DNA from 2 places in the Mycobacterium venezuelense genome. Region 2 is predicted to be linked to the other one. Evidence: predicted binding sites of a transcription regulator. Region 2 holds the regulator's gene; the other holds the start of a gene.
The links. The regulator LexA, encoded in region 2, represses DNA repair genes until DNA is damaged. The targets are predictions, from matches to a motif close to CGAACANNTGTTCG.

Region 1: the regulator LexA is predicted to act here: its motif matches at 2,813-2,826, upstream of ACRCUN_RS07230 (HNH endonuclease signature motif containing protein).

What each region holds. Positions count from the first base shown of each region.
Region 1 covers NZ_JBONDW010000003.1:401,825-412,051, reverse strand. Annotated here, with positions in the region: gene ACRCUN_RS07235 (aminotransferase) at 1-1,434, shown strand, start outside; gene ACRCUN_RS07230 (HNH endonuclease signature motif containing protein) at 1,441-2,808, opposite strand; gene ACRCUN_RS07225 (hypothetical protein) at 2,938-3,114, opposite strand; gene ACRCUN_RS07220 (guanylate cyclase) at 3,141-3,836, shown strand; gene ACRCUN_RS07215 (sigma-70 family RNA polymerase sigma factor) at 3,950-4,480, shown strand; gene ACRCUN_RS07210 (VOC family protein) at 4,512-4,877, shown strand; gene ACRCUN_RS07205 (DUF6188 family protein) at 4,884-5,303, opposite strand; gene ACRCUN_RS07200 (class I SAM-dependent methyltransferase) at 5,384-6,130, opposite strand; gene ACRCUN_RS07195 (dihydrofolate reductase family protein) at 6,162-6,722, opposite strand; gene gjpA (outer membrane porin GjpA) at 6,842-8,263, opposite strand; gene ychF (redox-regulated ATPase YchF) at 8,849-9,922, opposite strand; gene ACRCUN_RS07180 (DUF6542 domain-containing protein) at 10,007-10,227, shown strand, end outside.
Region 2 covers NZ_JBONDW010000007.1:142,122-152,348, reverse strand. Annotated here, with positions in the region: gene nrdR (transcriptional regulator NrdR) at 1-153, opposite strand, end outside; gene ACRCUN_RS13720 (LysM peptidoglycan-binding domain-containing protein) at 315-797, opposite strand; gene lexA (transcriptional repressor LexA) at 1,017-1,745, shown strand; gene ACRCUN_RS13710 (LGFP repeat-containing protein) at 1,764-4,088, opposite strand; gene ACRCUN_RS13705 (acyl-CoA dehydrogenase family protein) at 4,266-5,426, opposite strand; gene ACRCUN_RS13700 (molybdopterin guanine dinucleotide-containing S/N-oxide reductase) at 5,548-7,836, shown strand; gene ACRCUN_RS13695 (PE-PPE domain-containing protein) at 7,922-9,424, shown strand; gene hflX (GTPase HflX) at 9,436-10,227, opposite strand, start outside.

The DNA.
Region 1 (10,227 bases), on a different contig from region 2:
GAGCCGGGCCGGCGCATCGAGCTTGCCGTTCGCGCGGCCGGGTCACCGGTGGCCCCCACGCTGAGCACACCGAGCTTGGCCCCGGGATGGTTGGCGCTGAGCCTGGATCCCCGCCCGCTTCTCGGATTACCAACGCTGGCAAGCGATTCGGTCGACAGCGATCTGGTGGCTCGCCGCGACCGGGCTTTCGCGCCCGTCCAGGAGCACTACTACCGGCAGCCACCGCGCATCGAACGCGGCTGGCGGCATTTCCTGATGTCGACGAGCGGGCGCTGCTATCTCGACATGGTCAACAACGTGACCGTGCTGGGGCACGCCCATCCCCGCGTGGCCGACACCGCCGCACGCCAGCTGCGCAAGCTGAACACGAACTCGCGGTTCAACTACGCCGCGGTGGTCGAGTTCAGCGAACGGCTCGCCGGGCTGCTGCCCGATCCGCTGGACACGGTGTTCCTGGTCAATTCCGGTTCAGAGGCCAGCGACCTCGCACTGCGGTTGGCCATCGCGGCCGCGGGACGCCCCGACGTGGTGGCGATGCGCGAGGCCTACCACGGCTGGACGTACGGCACCGACGCCGTGTCCACGTCGACTGCCGACAATCCGAATGCCCTTGCCACCCGGCCGGATTGGGTCCACACCGTGGAGTCTCCCAACAGCTTCCGTGGCAAGTACCGCGGCGCCGAGGTCGGCCGCTACGCCGTCGAGGCAGTGGCCCAGATCGAACAACTGGCGGCCGATGGGCGTGCCCCCGCGGCGTTCATCTGCGAGACCGTGTACGGCAACGCCGGTGGCATGGCCCTGCCCGATGGCTATCTGGAGCAGGTCTACGGGGCGGTGCGCGCCAACGGCGGATATGCCGTCGCCGACGAGGTCCAGGTGGGCTATGGCCGCCTTGGCGAATGGTTCTGGGGATTTCAACAGCAGGGCGTCGTGCCCGACATCGTGTCGATGGCCAAGTCGACGGGCAATGGCTACCCACTGGGCGCGGTCGTCACGAGCCGCGAGATCGCCGAGGCGTTCCGCAGCCAGGGGTACTTCTTCTCCTCCACCGGCGGCAGCCCGCTGTCGTGCGCGATCGGCATGACGGTGCTCGACGTACTGCACGACGAGCGACTGCAGGAGAACGCTTCTCGCGTCGGCGCGCATCTGAAGTCACGGCTGCAGGCGCTTGTCACCAAGCACCCCATCATCGGAACCGTGCACGGGGTCGGCCTGTACCTGGGTGTCGAGATGGTCCGCGACCCAGACACTTTGGAGCCGGCGACCGAGGAGACGGCATTGATCTGCGACCGCATGCTGGAGCTGGGCGTGATCATCCAGCCCACGGGCGATCACCAGAACATCCTCAAGACCAAGCCGCCACTGTGCATCGACACCGAGTCCGCCGACTTCTACGTCGACGCACTCGACCGGGTGCTCACCGAAGGCTGGTAATCGCGTCTATCCGGCCTCGTCGTCTTCGTCGTTGTCGGTGAGGTAGGTCTGGGGGTGGTGGTAGTTGTTGACGCGCGCTTGGCCCGTGTCGAGTAGGGGTGGTGGGGTCCATTCGCAGCGGCCGTTGCGCATGGTCGTGGTCCACTTGCCCTTGGCGACCAGGCGGTTGTCGGGCCCGCAGGACAGGGCGAGTTCGTCGATGTTGGTTTGCCCGCCCACGGTCCAGTCTTGTTGGGCGTGGTGGGCTTGGCAGCGATAACCGCCGGCGGTGCAGCCGGGGCGGGTGCAGCCACGGTCACGGGCGAACAACACCAGGCGTTGGGCGGGGGTGGCGATGCGTTTGGTGCGCCCGAAATACAACGGCACCAGGGTGGCGTCGTCGAACACCGCCAGATAGTGCCAGGCATGCGCGGCGAGGCGGATCACGTCGGGGATGGGGAGTTTCGAGCCGCCGCCGGTGACCGCGATCCCCGCGCCGGCTTCGAGTTCGGCCAGGGTGGTGGTGACGATCAACGACACCGGCAACCCGTTATGCTGACCCAAATCCCCGGACATCAACGCATTACGACCGATCGCCACCAGGGCGTCGTGATTGCGTTGCGCGGCGGTGCGGGTATCGGCCTCGATCGCTTCCTCAGAGGGTGATCCCGCCACGCAGGGTGATTCGTCGTCGGGGTTGCACATCCCGGGGGCAGCGTACTTCGCCAGCAGGGGTTCGACCACGGCGCGGCCTTCGGCGTTCAGCCATCCTGATACCTTCGAGGTGCCGTCGGGTTGCTGCGGATGAACGACGATGCCTCGCTTACGCTCAGCAGCGTCGACGGGTTCCTCGCCATCCTGGTTGAGCAGGTACAGGGCTTCGGCGACGGTCTGGCGCAACGTCTCCGGGGTCTCCGTGGCCGCCACCGCCACCAGTCGTTCTTCGAACACCGCACGCCGCGCCGCATCGATCCAATCGGGGCATTTGGTGAAAAACGTCTCCAACTCATCAATATGGTCGGGAGTCACCCAGCCACCGGCCTGCGCCGCCGCGGTCGCCGCGCGCCGTGGTGGCAACGTCTCGCCGGTCACCGACCGGCGTGGCCCGAAGTTCATCGCATCCCGACAGCGGCGCCGCGCCTCGGTCCCCGATATCCGCAACCGGATCCGCAACGCCTCCGGCCACGACTTCGCCCCGACCGCCGCCGGCGTCGTGCACTCCGACAGCGCACTGATCGCGGCATGCTCCACCACCGGCACCAGATTGCGAACCTCTTGGATCCCGGCACACACCCCCAGCAGGTCGGCTTCGGATAGCGCTCCCCACGGCAGAGCACGCACCGCGGCGACCGCCGCGCGTAACGCAGCGAGCCGGTCAGCCACGGACGAGTCCATGTATCGAACACTAGTTCGAACCACCGACAAGCCCTGTTGCGCAAGGCTTTACGTTGACGAACGTGCGCAAAATGCCGCTAATTCACGGCGTGTCGACGGACAGACACGCACGCTCGCGCAAGGGAAGCGCTATGGGCTTGTGGTGCCCTGCGAACTTTCCGCCTCGGCCAGCCGCTGATGGAGCCGCTCGCGGATGTCCTGCGGCGTGTAGGCGTTGCGGCGGCGCTGATCGCGGGCAACCATCACGCCGCCCGCCACGACACCGGCGACACCGGCAAGCCCGATCCACTTCCAGATGCTGCGCATGCACAAAGTGTGCCTAAGCTGCGCACGTGAACGCGAACACGGTGCCGCTGACGAAAGCGCTGGAGGAAACCCGGACCGGTGACATCTGGCTGTTTCGCGGCGGGTCAGGGCCGGATCGGGCGATCCAGACGCTGACGAACAGCCCGGTCAACCATGTCGGGATGACCGTCGCGATCGACGACCTGCCGCCACTGATCTGGCATGCCGAGCTCGGCGACAAGCTGCTCGACATGTGGACGGGTACCAACCACCGCGGTGTGCAGCTCAACGATGCCCGTCAAGCCGTCGAACGCTGGATGCACAACTACGGGCAGCGCTGCTGGCTCCGTCAACTCACGCCATATGCCACCCGGGAACAGGAAGACGCCCTCCTCAAGGTCATCGCCCGAATGAACGGCACGGCGTTTCCCACCACGGCGCGGCTCACCGGCCGCTGGCTGCGCGGGCGGCTACCCGTCATCAGCGACTTCACCCGGGGAATTCCGCTTGTACACAGCAAAGTTCGCGAATCGGCCGAGCGCAAGAGAACCCGCAAACGCCAGGCGGGCCTGGAGACCGCGTACTGCGCGGAGACGGTAGCCATCACCTACGAGGAAATGGGCCTGTTGACGACGGAAAAGCACTACAACTGGTTTGATCCCGGCTCTTTCTGGAGCGGCGATCAGCTACCACTCACGGCCGGTTACCAGCTCGGCGACGAGATTGCTGTCATCGAAGACTGAGTGACGGCCTATACCTGCTGGCCGGTATAGCGGATTGTGGCCAGCAGTGAGGAATTCACCGCCTACACCGGCAAGGCTGAGCTGAGCAACCCAACCGGTCCCGGAGGTGTCGGATGCTTACTGTCGAACAACCAACCGATCAGATGCTCGAGCTCTACGCCAACCACGTCGAACCGTTGCGACGCTATGCATTCCGGCTGACGAGCAATCACACCAAAGCCGAGGATGTCGTACAGGAAACCCTGCTGCGCGCCTGGCGTCACCTGCAACAAAACGACGGAGACCTGCCGTTACGGTCTTGGCTTTTCACCGTTGCCCGCAACATCGTGATCGACGGAAGCCGATCAGCTCGATTTCGCTACGAGGTTTGTTCTCCCGACACATCGGAGGTGCCGGATCGTATGGGCCCCGACGAGGTGAACTCCGCCTTGGATCGGATGCTGATCGCCGACGCCATGGCACAACTGCCCGAAGCACACCGGGCCGTTCTGAGCCGGTCGTTCTATCTCGGCTGGACCACCGGCCAGATCGCCGATGACCTCGACATCGCCGAAGGTACAGTCAAGTCCCGTCTGCACTATGCCCTCAAGAGACTCCGACTGATCCTGTCCGAAATGGGTTGTCGCTCACGGCCTGAAGCTTGACGCCCAGGGTCGGCAGCGAGAAGGAGATGCCATGCCCAACCGCTGGTCCGGAGTGACCATCGACTGCGCCGATCCGTCGCGGCTGTCGTTGTTCTGGAGCGAACTTCTCGACATCCCGCCCACGAACGAGCATGGCGACGACCCGAATTGGGCGACGCTCGGATCTCGCAGCGGTACCGTGCCGCGGCTCACCTTTCAACGCGTTCGCGAGCCCAAAACAACAAAGGTGCGGCTACATCTCGATGTGCAGGTCGACGACATCGCCGCCGCGCGCCGTCAGGTAGAGGCGCTGGGCGGAAGTTGGTCAGGCATCCGTCACGACTACGACGAAGGCGTCGTCGTGGTCATGTCCGACCCGGAAGGGCACGAGTTCTGTCTCGTGCAGTACTTCTCCTGACGCAGGTCACGAACCGTCGGCGGCAGGCAGCATTGCGACGCCACCGCCAGGCGCGCATACAATCTGCAGGTTGTCGGGCCCGTGCAATCGCCAAGACGCACCCGAGTCGTCAGGTGGCACTTCGATTGCCGCATCGCCGAACTCGAGACGCAGACCGCCGTCCGCGCTGACGTTCGCCGACGTGAGCCGGCTGTGCAGCAATGGGGTCACCGCACCGGCGGCGTCGACGTTGAGCGGCTCGCCCTCCCATTGTTCATCGCTGCGATCGACTGACAGCGGCGCCTCGATACTTATTTCGTAGGCATCCCCTAGTTCGAGATGAATGCCGGACCCCACGCGCATCTGCGCCAGCGAGCGACCCACGAAGTGCTGACTGAGTTGTTGGTTGACCCATTCGATGCCCGAGACACCCGACTCCTGCCCCACTGTGACCCCTTTGCCGTTGATCCGAAGCGCGAGACTTCTCCAAGGGTTCCCATGTTGTGGTGGTTGAACACCCGCAACTGTCACACCGTCCCGCGCGCGGCCCACGCGGTGGCGGTGACGTTGAAGGGTCCGTCTCCCAGACGATCGCGAGCGACCGATTCGAGCCGAGCCCGACTGTCGCCGTCGAGCCGCCGCACGTAATCACCAGCGGGACCGACGCCATAGGTGTACGGCTCCCACCACTCATCAAAGGTGGGATGCGCGACGTCGACCGCAACGGGACCTTCCTTCACGTCATGCAGGCCGGCCGCTTCGAATATCTCGGTGAGGTGCCCCGCGCGCGCCCCGGAGAGCAGTGCCTCATCCTCGGCTTCGGGGTCCATCTGGTGGACCGCATCCCAGAACGGCGCGAGGGCGCCGGTCGGTCCGTCCCACACACATGCCGCGACCGTGCCGCCACGCCGGGTCACGCGTGCCATCTGCCGGACGCCGACCACCGGATCGCTCATGAAGTGCACCACCAACTGCGCGAGAGCAGCGTCGAAAGAGGCAGTCTCGTATGGCAATTCCTCCGCCGTGCCAAGACGTGCGTCGATGGCCGGGAACCGCTCCCGGATGCCGTCGATGAACGGCGGTGAAGGATCGATCGCCGCGACGTCAGCACCGACCGCGAGCAGATGAGCCGTCAGAGCACCAGGCCCACAGCCCACGTCGAGCACCTCGTCACCGGCGCGGACGCCGGTGAACGCCACGAAGACCTCGGCAAGAGGCGCGGCGTACCGGCCCATGAAACGCGTGTAGGCGTCGGGCGGGACGATGAAGCCCACGAGAGAATGCTACGTCGGCGAAGGCGACGTTTCAGCGGCGCGAGTAGCGCAAATGGACGGTCCCGTCGAAGACTCGGTGCTCGGTGAGGCGCAGGTCGAGGGAGACGTCGTCGGGAATCGCCCGCAGGCCACCCCCGACGATCTTCGGGACGACAAAGAAGTGGAAATCGTCGACCAGCCCCGCCCGGATCGCCGGGGCCGCGGTGGTGGGCCCGAATATCTCGACCAGACCCTGCGCGCCGTCCACGATCCGCTGCAACTCGTCCAGGCTCAGGTCGGGCACGAGGCGGGCCCGGTCCGACCCGAGCTCATCGTGCGTCAGTGTCGACGACACTACGACCTTGTCGATGGCCTGCCACCGCTTGGCGAACTGCCGTTCGGCCAGGGGACGGTCGTCGTCGTCCGGATACGTCTCCCAGTAATCCATCAGTGCATAGGTCTTGCGCCCCAAGACTTCGGTCGACACCTCCGCCATCCGTTCCAGATGGACGGCGAACACGGCATCGCTGGGCGCTGACCATTGGAAGTCACCGTCGGCGTCGGCAGCGTAGCCGTCGAGGGACACTGTCGCGGCGTAAGTCAGGGTTCCCATCGTGTGCTGGCCTCCTCAAGCCCGAACGTGGAGAAGATGGCGACTTCGCCCTAATCTCACCATCTTCTCCACGTTGGGGAGCCGATTATCAGGGGCCGGGCATGGACCTTGAGCCGATGTCAGCTGCCGCTGTCGCTGCCCTCCCCGTCAGCATCTCCCGCACCGGCTGCGCTACCGGCATCGGCCTTGTCGCCCCGGCTGTTGAGGGCCTTTACCGCGTCGCGGATACCGGTGCGGACTTCGTTGACGGTGCTGCGGACGTCGCTGCGGAACTCCTTGACTGCGGAGCGCAGCTTCTCACCCGGGCGGCTCGATGTGGTTCCGGTTTTGCCCGGCTCGGCCTTGTTGCCGTTGGACAGGTCGGTGGCACCGACGGAGGTCTTGACGACGGTGTCGCTTTCGTCTTGACCGGCCTCCTCGGGTGCGGTTTGTTTGTCCTCGGTTTCCGTGGCGGCCGATTCCTCTGTGGCAGGCGCGGTTTCGGCGGCCGCTGCCGGCGGCGCAGCGTCGGCGGCCAGCGCCTCGCTCTCCGGCTCGGTCTCGATTTTCGGGAAGGTCAGGTTGGCAAGCGGGTTGCCGTCACCATCCCAGCCGATCGCGCCCGCAATCATCTGCGACAGGTTCGCCAGGGCCCCGATGGGCCCGACCGCCACACCCGGTGCGTCCAGGGTCAAGGGGATGCCGAGCGCATCGCTTGTGATCGACAGGTCAATGGAATTGAAGATGGAGCCGCCGACCGGGCCTTCCCCGACCTCCCCGCCGATGGTATTTCCCGTTCCCCCGGGGCTGAGCAGCCCGCCGAACGCGATGCCCAATCTGTTGATGGTGGTGCCTTCCGGCAGTACCCCAGCTCCGTTGATCAACGGCACCAGCGCATTGAGGTCGAGGGTGGCCCCGTTCAGGAAGCCGTCGACGACGTTGGCGGGCAGATTGAGCAGATCCCCATCCTGAATGCTGTTGAGGGCGGCCACCACCGGGCTGACCAGCGGGCCCGCGAAACCGATCAGGACACCGCTGACCGGTGACGCCAGGAAATGGACCAACGGTGTGACGAACTCGGGTGTGCCCTCCGGCAGGAAGGTCGGCACGAACGCCACGATGACCGTGTGAAGTGGGTCGTTGCTCAGAGCAACGATCGGGATCAATTCGTTGATGTCCTCGGGCAGACCCTGCATCGTTGCGGTGTTGAATGCGTTCTCCAGGTTGTCGCCGATGGCCTGGAAGACGGTGCCGATGCTGCCCGGGTCATTGAGCAGATCCCCGAGGTAGCCGACCTGGTTGACGATGGTCTGCTGCAGCGCCGCGCCGGGGGCTTCGAAGTAGAACTGCGACAGCGTGGTGGCGTTTTCGGAAGCGGTGTTGAACGTTTCGATCCATCGGGTGAGGAGATCGGTTTCGGCGGTGAGCCCGACTTGGGCTGCGGCGATTCGGGGCACCTGAATGTCGGGGGGCAATGGCGCGATGGCTGGAGCCACCGCGATCGCGCTAGCCGCGGTTAGCGCGACGCCTGCCGTGGCGAATGGTCGCAAGGATTGATGCATCGGACGAGACCTCCAGCCATTGTGATCTTGGACACGTCGGACTCTAGCCTGAGAAGAAGCTGAGTAGTGCCAGATCCGCAAACTTGTTGACCGGCAAAGCCCAGACATCGTCACCGACATTGAATTGAGCAACCCGCCCGCGAATGGCGCCATCGCACCACATAGACAGGGCCATGGATGTGCGCGAGCGCAAATACTTCAGGCCGGGTCGAAACGCGCCGCAGAGCGGTCATACAACTGAAAAACACGTACTGAAGTGCGATGATAGGAGCAGAAGACTCTATGTGACCATGAACGCCGGACGCATCCTGAGTATCCAGTCCCCGACTTGACGAGAGCATCCGGCCCGGCACCCCCGCGTGACCCATGGGGCGCGCGTGTTATTTACGGAGCCGTTATGCATACAAGAGATGCCGCCCAGTGACGGCTTACAGCAAACTCACGAAGATTGCCATCTTGCCCAAAATGAACGTGTTTCACACGGCGGGCCTCGAAGCGCCCACACTCCCGACCGTGGGCGCTAGGCACAAGAACGGCGCCGATCGCGTACATATCCCCCACGCTCAAAGCGCTTGCCTGCGCGGCCTAAACGTTGAATCGGAACTCCACGACGTCGCCGTCGGCCATGACGTAGTCCTTGCCTTCCATTCGGACCTTGCCCGCGGCCTTCGCCGCCGCCATCGACCCGGCTTCGACGAGATCGTCGTAGGAAACCACCTCGGCTTTGATGAAGCCCTTCTCGAAGTCGGTGTGGATAACGCCGGCCGCCTTGGGTGCGGTGTCGCCCTTGTGGATGGTCCAGGCGCGTGCCTCTTTGGGGCCGGCGGTCAGATAGGTCTGCAGCTTCAGGGTGTGGAAGCCCGCCCGCGCGAGGGCGTCGAGCCCGCGCTCGGTCTGCCCGATCGATTCCAGCAGCTCGGCCGCCGACTCGTCGTCGAGCTCCAGAAGCTCGGCCTCGATTTTGGCGTCGAGGAACACCGCATCGGCCGGGGCCACCAGTTCGCGCAACGCGGCCACGCGCGCCTCATCGGTGAGCACCGACTCGTCGGCGTTGAACACGTACAGGAACGGTTTGGTGGTCAGCAGGTTCAGTTCGCGCAGTATCGACCAGTCCTTGCCGGTGGAGAAGAGCGTCTTACCGGAATCCAGCACGTCCGACGCCGCCAGCGCGGCCTCGTGCACCGGCTTGCGCTCTTTGTTGTTGCGCGCTTCCTTCTCCAGCCGCGGCACGGCCTTCTCCAACGTCTGCATGTCGGCGAGGATCAGCTCGGTCTCGATGACCTCGATATCGGAGCGCGGGTCCACCTTGCCGTCGACGTGAACGACGTCGTCGTCGGCGAACACCCGGACCACCTGGCAAATCGCGTCGCATTCGCGGATGTTGGCCAGGAACTTGTTCCCGAGGCCCGCGCCTTCCGAGGCGCCTTTGACGATTCCGGCGATGTCGACGAACGTCACCGGCGCCGGCACGATCTTCTCGGAGCCGAAAATCTTGGCGAGCTCATCGAGCCGTGGATCCGGCAGCGGCACGACACCCTCGTTCGGCTCGATCGTCGCGAACGGGTAGTTGGCAGCCAGCACGTTGTTACGCGTCAAGGCGTTGAACAAGGTCGACTTACCGACATTCGGCAAACCGACGATTCCCAGGTTCAGGCTCACAGGGAACACAGTCTGCCAGAGTGTGACAGGCACGCCAGCGCGCGCTGGCAGCACGCCACCCGCGAGAGCCGGTACGGTCTACCTGTGTCAGGAGAGCGCGCAGAGTCGGAAGTGCCGGCTGACCTTCGCTCTGTACACCCCCGTTTTGCAGGCGTTCCGTGGTGGGGCGCTGTGCTGGTGGCCGTCACGGCTACCGCGATCGGGTTTGCTTTCGACGCGGGGTCAGGTAATCGAGAACTCAGTTCTGTGTTCGCGGTCTGCTACGCCTTGGGTTGCCTGTTGGCCGTCCTCGCGGTCCGGCAGGC
Region 2 (10,227 bases):
TCGCTTGACCACGGCCAACACGGCCGTCTCGACCGTGGTGAACCGGCGGCCACATTCCGGGCAGGACCGGCGACGGCGGATTGCCTGGCCTTCATCGGTCTCCCGGGAATCCACCACTCGGGAGTCAGGGTGACGGCAGAACGGACAGTGCATCACCGCTCCTTCGTCACGCCGCCAGACAACTAGTTCGAGCGCCCTTGAGCGTACCCGCGCGACTTTCGGATAGGTCACCGCCGGGTCCAATGGTGCGTACGTCGCGGCACCAAAAGTCAGTGCGCTTGCCCGCCAGGACGTTTCATCGCTCATCTCTCAGCTCAGCCAATTGGGGCGATGAGGGTCTGACCGGCCTCGACTGCAGCCGACTCGAGTTGGTTGAGATCGCGAATCTGCTGCACCACCTGGCCGACCGGAGCGTCAGGCGCGACGCGCCGGGCCACGTGCTGCAACGTCTCACCCGACTGAACCTGAACCACCGCCAGCTCGCTGGGTACCGACTCGGCAGGCCCCATCACGCCGCCCAACTGCGCCACCAGGCCGAGCCACACCGTGATCCCCGCCGCGACGAGCGCGAGCATGACCGTCGTGATGGGGGTGATGGGACGCCGGCGATGCGAGGCCCGCGACATCAGCACTCCGGTTCCGCGATGCCGCAGTGCCGCTCCATTCGGGCGCTCCGGGCGCGGCCCCGAAACCGGGCGGTGAGCGTTGGCCCGCACGCGGTACCGGCGCGGCATGGGCTCGACAGCGGCGCGGAAAGCACTGTCACGGCGTTCGGTGGGGATCTCGAGGATGGCCATCTGTCTGCCTTTCGGTCCGGCGTATTCGCTCCTGTGTTCGAATATAGTCGCTCACATGTTCGATTAGTAGAACGTGTGATCGAACTGTTGCCAAACGATAGAGCGGGGTACCGACAAGTTCGGCCGGGCAACCGACGGCAGCCCGCCGGCAGGCGACATGCCCGACACGCGTCGAACACATGTTTGATTATCTTGCGTCAGGCGACTACATTCGGCGCCATGAGCGACGACAGCAGCGACATCACGGACGGCAGCACCGACAGCCCGGCCGGGACCGAGGGCGCCGGTCGTCCTCGCGCGGTCGACGGCGGCCTCACCGAGCGCCAGCGCACCATTCTCGAGGTCATCCGCGCGTCGGTCACCAGTCGCGGCTACCCGCCGAGCATCCGTGAGATCGGCGATGCCGTCGGTCTGACATCAACCTCGTCGGTCGCTCACCAGTTGCGCACCCTGGAGCGCAAAGGTTATCTGCGTCGCGACCCCAACCGCCCCCGTGCGGTCGACGTTCGAGCCGCCGACGATCCGGCGACCCCATTGGTGTCCACCGACGTGGCCGGGTCAGATTCACTGCCCGAACCCACGTTCGTGCCCGTCCTCGGCCGCATTGCCGCAGGCGGGCCGATTCTGGCCGAGGAAGCCGTCGAAGATGTCTTCCCACTGCCTCGCGAACTCGTCGGCGAAGGCTCGTTGTTCCTACTCAAGGTCGTCGGCGATTCGATGGTCGACGCGGCCATCTGCGACGGCGACTGGGTCGTGGTACGTCAGCAGAACGTCGCCGACAACGGCGACATCGTCGCGGCCATGATCGACGGCGAAGCAACCGTCAAGACCTTCAAGCGCACCCGCGGTCAGGTCTGGCTCATGCCGCACAACCCGGCGTACGACCCGATCCCGGGCAACGACGCAGCCGTGCTCGGCAAGGTCGTCACGGTCATCCGCAAGATCTGAGCGACGGCCCAGGCTCACTCAGTCGGCGCGTACAAAGCCGTTCGTACGTGCGAACTCCTCACTCGCGAACCAGATCTCAGCGATCGCGTCGTCATACTGGCTGCTGTCCGGCGACCAGTACAAGCCCGATTTCGTATCCGCTTTTATCGGATAGCCCTGGGGCGCCCGCTGCGGGTCGTCGAGCGGCAGATGAATGGCGGTGGCGCTTGGCACCGGTTCATCGAGTTCGATCGCGGCATGCCGACCACTGGGCGGCCCGCTGCTACGGAGATCGGCTTCTGTCACCACACGTGTCGGCGCGGTGTCGATGTCGTCCTGGTCGTCGTTGGCACTGAACGCCGCAGCGGCGGGCACGCCCGCGATCAGGCTGCTCGGGATCCCCGGCGCGGGACGCAGATTCTGATCCTCCCGCTGGAGGTCTCCCACTTCGTCGAGGTCGTCCTCGTCGTCGAAGTCCGCCTCGTCGTCGAGCCGATCCTGCTCATCGAGATCGCCGATGTCCTCGAGATCCTCGTCCTCGTCGAGCTCGTCACCATCGACGAATTCGTCGCGGTCGTCGTACTCGTCCTCGTCGAAGTCCTCTTCGTCGCTATGGGTGTCGACGAGCTCAGCCGATTCTTCCGGCAGTTCGTCCTCATCGTCTTCACGCGATCCGAAACCGCCGGGCGCCGCCCACTGACTCACCGGCATCGACGCGTCGGTGGGCCCGTCGAACGGGGATTCGCCGGTAGCCGTGTCGCGGTAGGGCTCGGCGACCAACCGCGATGTCGGGGTTTCGGCACCCTGGTAGTCCGCCGTCGGCTGATACGGGCTGGTGCGATCCCCACCCCTGTCGTCGGCATAGGTGTCGTCCGCGAAGCGACTCTCGTCGTAGTGCGACGACTCATAACGACCTTCGTCGTAGTCGCGTCCCGGATAGCGATCGTCGTCGTCGTAGTGATCGTCGCCGAACGGGTCGTGGTCGAAGCCGTCGTCGTCACGGTCGCGGCGCCGATGCCACAGTGCGGCGCCGACGATCAGCCCGGCGAGCAACAGAACCGGGATCAGTGCGAGCAGCCACCACCAGTTCCACTGCCACGAGAACGGCTTCGACTCGTTGTCATCGGACGCCTGCGGGCTGCCGGCTTGCGGCGATTGCGTCAGGCCGGGGATCTCGAGCCCGGCCAGTTCAGTTGCGAGATTGGGCGGCTCGGTCGTGAACGTGTTGTCCGAGCGGTCCCACGAGATCGCGCCACCGCTGAACCGCTGTGTCACGACACTGCCGTCCTCGGTCTGATCGGCCATCGGCGCGCCCAGTGTGCCGGTCGCTCCCCCGAGCTTCTCCCAAGCAGCGTTCATGGCGCCGCGGACGATCACCGCGCCGTAGTCGGGCGTCCAGAAGATCACCGGCTTGTCCGCAGCGGCGAACGTGCTGACCCGGCTGTTCGGTCCGAGCCCGCCTTCGGTCTCGCTGCTCGTCGGGAAGCCAAGATCGCCCTGCGGGCCGCCGACGCTCTCGTACTTCTCCAGCACCTGGCCCGTCACGACGTTGGCACCGGTTTCGGGACTGTAGAAGATCTTGCCGCCGGCGAAGTTCTGGCCGAGACCGCCCGCGTTGCCGATCGGATACTGGTCACCGTCCTTGGCGCCGAGCGGACCGAGCGCTCCGCCTGCGGCCCGCCGCGCCGCATCGATCGCCGACGTCGGATCGTCGGGCACCTGCAGGCCCGCCAGCTGATCGACCAATTCCGGCGGAACGGTGGTGAACGCCTTGGTCTTACGGTTCCATGACAGCTCGCCGGCCGTGAACTTCTGGGAGACGACATCACCGTCGTACGTTTCGTCCTCGGCAGGTACGCCGAGTACGCCGGCCGACCCGCCGAGTTTGTCCCATGCGGCGTTGATGGCGCCGCGCACGACCCTCGCACCGGTGGCGGGGGTCCAGAAGATCACCGGCTTGTCGGCCGCGCTGAATGTTGAGTTCCGGCTGTCGGGTGCGCGGCCCGCGCCCTCGTCGATCGTGGGAAACCCGAGATCACCATCGGCCGGGCCGCCCAGCGACTCGTATTTCTCCAGGATCGCGCCTTGCACGTAATGCGCGCCCGTATCGGGCGTGAAGAACATCTTGCCTGCGGCGAAGTTCTGACCGAAGCCCGGCCCGACGGCGTAGACGCCACCTTGGCGGGCACCAAGCGGGCCACCGTCACCGCCGCTCACATCCCAGGCGGAGGTGATTGCGGCGTCGGCGTCCGATTCCGGGGTTGCCGACGCGGTCGGCGCCAACAGACCCGCGAGCCCCACCGCAAGCACGCCGACTGTCATCCGCCGAACGGCCGTGTTCAGCCTCGCACCCGGCCTCGTCATGCACCCTCCGCTCATTCGGCAAAGTTCCCCACACAGGGTTCACCTGAAAACATCCCGCCCGACAACTTTGCGTCAGTACGAGACGATAACCAAGGGACATGGCCGTACTAGGCCAAAAAACCCGCGAAACCTGCGTCATAGGGCCCCAAGACCCGGCTTCGCGGGGAATTTTGACGCCTAAACCCCGAGGCTGCGCCCGATGATCTCCTTCATGATCTCAGTGGTGCCGCCGTAGATGGTCTGCACCCGGGCATCGAGGTAGGCCCGAGCCACCGGGTACTCGCGCATGTAGCCGTATCCCCCGTGCAGCTGCAGGCAGCGGTCGATGAGCTCCACCTGCTTCTCGGTGGAGTACCACTTGGCCATCGCGGCCTGTTCGACCGTCAGCTCGTCGGTCAGATGCAGCCGGATGAACTCGTCGACCATCATGCGGACCACGGTCGCCTCGGTCGCCAGCTCGGCCAGCAGGAACCTGCTGTTCTGGAAGCTTCCGATCGGCTTGCCGAACGCCTTGCGTTCCTTGGTGTACTGCAGCGTCTGCTCCAGGACCGCCTCCATCGCCGCTGCGGCCATGATGGCGATCGAGATGCGCTCCTGCGGCAGGTTCTGCATGAGGTAGACGAAGCCCTGGCCTTCTTCGCCCAGCAGGTTCTCGACGGGGACCTTGACGTCGGTGAAGGACAGTTCGGCGGTGTCCTGGGCTTCCAGGCCGATCTTGTCCAGGTGCCGACCGCGTTCGAAGCCCTCCATGCCGCGCTCGACGACGAGCAGCGAGAAGCCGAGCGCGCCTTTGTCCGGATCGGTCTGGGCCACCACGATCACGAAGTCGGAATGGATTCCGTTGGTGATGAACGTCTTCGATCCGTTGAGGATGTAGTGGTCACCCTCTTTGACCGCACGCGTCTTGATGCCCTGCAGGTCACTGCCGGTTCCAGGCTCGGTCATCGCGATCGCCGTGATCAACTCGCCGGTGCAGAACTTCGGCAGCCAGCGCTGCTTCTGCTCCTCGTTGGCCAGCCGCAGCAGATAGGGCGCGACGACGTCGTTGTGCAGGCTGAAGCCGATGCCGCTGTAGCGGCCGGCGACCGTCTCCTCGCAGACGATGGTGTTGTAGCGGAAGTCGGGGTTGCCGCCACCGCCGTACTCCTCGGGCACCGCCATGCCGAGGAAGCCCTGCTTACCCGCCTCTAGCCAGACGCCGCGGTCGACGATCTTGTCCTTCTCCCACTCGTCGTGATACGGCGCGACATGGCGCTCCAGGAAGGCCCGGTATGACTCGCGGAACAGTTCGTGCTCGGCATCGAAAAGCGTGCGCTGGTATTTCACCGCACTACCCATGGTGTGACCTCCGGTACTGGGTTGTGGACTTGTGGGCCAACCTATACCAACCGGATGGTTGGTCGCAGCTGGGTCAACTGCGTGTGGAGAGCGGCGGCGGCGCGGACCGTAAACTGCGGCCATGCGCCAAAGCCCCACGAGCCTCGCGCACTGGGGTGCGTTCAGCGCAGACATCGCGGCGGGAGACATCGCCGCCGTCACCCCGCTGCCCGGCGACGCCGACCCCTCGCCGCTGCTGGGAAACCTGCCCGGGTCGATTCGGCACCGTTCACGTATCGCCGGGCCCGCGGTGCGGCGGGGCTGGCTGCGCGACGGACCCGGACCCAGCCACGAACGCGGCGCCGACGAATACGTCGCGGTGTCGTGGGACGAGCTGACCGAACTACTCGCCGGCGAGCTGCGCCGCGTCGTCGACACCCACGGCAATGAGGCGATCTACGGCGGCTCGTACGGCTGGGCCAGCGCCGGGCGATTCCACCACGCACAGAGCCAGGTGCACCGCTTCCTGAAAATGCTTGGTGGATATACCTCTTCTCGCCACTCCTACAGCCTTGGGGCTACCGGGGTCATCATGCCCCGCGTGGTCGGAACACATGACGATCTGTTCAAGCGCTCGACGCAGTGGGATGTCATCGTCGAGCACACCGATCTACTGGTGTGCTTCGGGGGCATCGCGCTGAAGAACACCGGCACCAACCATGGCGGCACCACGGCGCATCCGACCCGCGACGCCCTGCGCCGGTTCCGCGATCGCGGTGGGCGGATCGTGTCAGTCAGCCCGCTGCGCGACGATGTCGACGGCGAGTGCCGTTGGCTGGCACCGGTTCCCGGCACCGACGTGGCGGTGATGCTCGGCCTGGCTTATGTCCTGGCGACCGAGGGCCTGGCCGACCGAGACTTCCTGGCGACCTACTGCACCGGATACGAGCGGTTCGAGCGCTATCTGCTCGGGCGCGACGACGGCATCGCGAAGACACCGGAGTGGGCCGCGCGGATCAGCGGCCTGGCGGCCGACGAACTGACCGCACTGGCCCGGCAGATGGCGACCGCACGCACGATCGTGACGGTCAGCTGGTCGCTGCAGCGCGTCCGGCACGGCGAGCAAGCCCCGTGGATGGGGCTGACACTGGCCGCGATGCTGGGCCAGATCGGTTTGCCCGGAGGCGGTTTCGGCCACGGATACGGGTCGATGAACGAGCCGGGGCTGGCACCCCTACGCTGCCGGCTGCCCGCACTTCCGCAGGGGCTGAACCCCGTACGGACATTCATCCCCGTCGCCGCGATCTCGGACATGCTGCTGCACCCGGGTGAGTCGTACGACTACAACGGACTGCGACTGACGTATCCCGACATCAAATGCGTGTACTGGGCCGGCGGCAACCCTTTTCACCACCATCAGAACATCCCGCGGCTGCGCCGGGCGCTGGCCCGCGTCGACACCATCGTGGTGCACGACCCCTACTGGACCGCGATGGCCAAACACGCCGACATCGTCGTGCCGTCGACCACCGCCTACGAGCGTGAGGACTTCTCGGGTTCGCGCAACGACCCCCTGATGGTGGCGATGCGCGCATTGGCCGACCCGTACGCGCAGTCCCGCGACGACTACACCACGTTCGCTGCTCTCGCCGACCGGCTCGGCTTCGGTGAGCAGTTCACCGAGGGCCGCACCGCACGGCAGTGGTTGGCCCACCTGTACGAAAAGTGGGCGGCCGAACTGGATTTCGAAGTTCCCGACTTCGACGGGTTCTGGGATGCCGGCCACCTGCGGCTGCCGACCGAGCCGGGCCTGACGTTGTTCGGCGATTTCCGGGCGGACCCGCAGACTCACCGCCTCGGCACACCGAGCGGGCGCATCGAGATCTTCTCCGAGGACATCGACGGCTTCGGATACGACGACTGCGCGGGCCATCCGCGTTGGTACGAACCGAGCGAATGGCTGGGCGGTGCGCGTGCCAAGGCCTACCCGTTGCATCTGCTGGCCAACCAGCCCGCCTCGCGGCTGCACAGCCAGCTCGACGGCGGCGCCGTCAGCCAGACGTCGAAAGTGCAAGGGCGCGAACCCATCCGGATGCACCCACGCGACGCCGCCGCACGCGGACTGGCCGACGGCGACGTGGTTCGAGTGTTCAACGACCGCGGAGCCTGCCTGGCGGGCGTCACGCTCGACGACCGGCTGCGGCGCGACGTGGTGCAGCTGTCGACCGGGGCCTGGTTCGACCCGGCGGATCCGGCCGACCCGGACGCGATGTGCGTGCACGGCAACCCGAACGTCCTGACCGACGACGTCGGAACCTCCTCGCTTGCGCGCGGCTGCACCGGCGCCCATGTGCTCGTGCAGGTCGAGAAGTTCGATCAACCGCTTCCGCCCGTGCGTGCCCACGAGCCACCGGTGATCGCGCAGCGGTAATCTCCGCGTTTTCGCGTGACCGGTATCTGACGGTGCAAAGATTCCTTCTGCTGACGCCCGCGTCACAAGAAGGAGATGGTGTCCCGTGCGTGCGACCGCCCTATCCACAGTCCGATCGCTTCTCGTAGCCATCCTGGTGCTGGCCTCCACGGTCGCCCTCGGTATGACCGCGGCCTTCTCGGCAGCGATATCCGCTGCCCTTGGGCTCGTGGTCACCACGACGCCGCTCGTCGTGCCGGGCACCGGCACGCCAAACCCCGCGAACTCGAACAACTACATGGCAAACGCCGTCGCGTACTACGTCGAGACGAGCGGCAGTTGCGGTGACGGCTGTACCGCCCCGGTGCCGGTCCCCTACATCGCGCAGTTCTGGCCGTTCCCGTTCGAAGGGTGGGGCGGGCTGCAAGGCGCGAAGTGGAACGTCTCGGTGGCCAGCGGGGTGGAGAGCCTCAACGATCAACTCGACCTCGCAGGCCCCGACGAAGACAACCCCGTCGTCATCTTCGGCTACTCGCAGGGCGCGACCGTCACCAGCATCGTCAAACGCCAACTGGCCGAGGACACCGGCGGAACCATCCCGGACTGGATCAGTTTCGTCGTGATCGGCAACCCGAACCGCCCCAACGGCGGGCTGTTCGAGCGGCTCGCCGTCCTGGGAACCGTCCCGATCCTCGACGCGACGTTCGGCGAGCCGACGCCGACCAACACATCCGATGAAGTCAACACCTACGACATCGCGCTGCAGTACGACGGGGTCGCCGACGCGCCCAGTTGGCTGCTCAATCCCCTGGCGTTGGTCAACGCGCTCGCCGGGTTCGAATACACCCATCCCACGTATCTGGCGCCCGACGGCGACGACCCGCCGACCGAAACGCCGTACGGCTACACCCCGGAACAGGTGCAGGCCGCGATCGAGAACGCCCAGGACAGCTGCACCGCCGCGACGCACTGCCAGGAGCACGGCGACACGCTCTACATCACGCTGCCGGCCAAGGTATTGCCGATCATGCAGCCGTTCCTGGACTTCGCGGAGTCGACAGGCACCTCCGCGCTGGTGATCCCGATCGTCGACCTGGTCTCGCCCTTGGCCCAGACGCTGATCGAAACGGCTTATGACCGCAGCGATTACGGCAAGCCGACCCCGTTCCAGTTGCTGCCGAAGATCGACCCGGTCAAGTTGGTCAACGATCTGGCCGGCGACATCCCCGAGGGAATCAACGCCGCACTCAATCCCGGCCTCGATCCGCTGCCCGGCTGGACCGATCCCACCGAGGACGACGCCGCGCAATCGCCGGACGCGACCGTCGACGACGACACCGTGGCGGTCAGCAAGCAGGTCACGACGAAAACCGACCGCAAACCGTTGACCCGGCTCAGCGCGATCGCTCGACCGGCCGAAGGGCTCACGCAGCCCAAGGAGGACACCGAGACCGAGCGGCCGTCGCTGCGTGAAGCGCTGGGCATCAAGGGCCATCCCGTGCGGGACTTCGCCAAATCGGTCCAAGGCTCGATCCGGAAGGCACTGGGCCACGATGACGAGAAGGCCGACGACGCGTCGGCGCGCGACGCGTCGGAGCCCGCCGCCTGACTCGCCGGAGATCAGAACGTGGTGTAGTCGCGCAGACCCGCCGCCAGCGGGACCGGTACCCGTGCCTTTATCCGGGTGCCTGCCGCGGTGTGCTCGGTGGCATCCACCCGGCCCTCGGCATGCACCCGGGCGACGAGATCTCCACGGTCGTACGGAATCGTGACGTCCACGGTGGTGTCGGTCGGCGGCACCAACTCCGCCATGCGCGAGCGCAGCTTGTCCAACCCGTCGCCGGTATGCGCCGACACGAACACCGCCTCGGGTAGCGCGCGGCGCAACTGCGCCAGGCCGACATCGGTCGCCGCGTCTATCTTGTTGACCACCAACAACTCCGGCGGCGCAGCGATGTCGTATTCGGCGACGACCTCGTTGATCACCGTTCGGACCGCATTGATCTGGGCGAGCGGGTTGACGTCGGAGCCGTCCACGACATGCACCAGCAGGTCGGCGTCGACCACCTCTTCCAACGTCGACCGAAATGCCTCGACCAGCTGCGTGGGCAGATGCCGGACGAACCCGACGGTATCGGTCAGCACGAACGGCCGGCCGTCGTCGAATTCACCACGGCGCGTGGTCGGTTCGAGCGTGGCGAACAACGCGTTCTCGACGAGCACACCGGCCCCGGTCAGCGCGTTGAGCAGACTCGACTTGCCCGCATTGGTGTAGCCGACGATCGCGACCGACGCGATCTCGCTGCGCCGCCTGCCGCTGCGCTGGGTGTCGCGGATCTTCTTCATGTCGCGAATTTCGCGGCGCAGCTTGGCCATCCGCTCGCGGATGCGGCGACGGTCGGTCTCGATCTT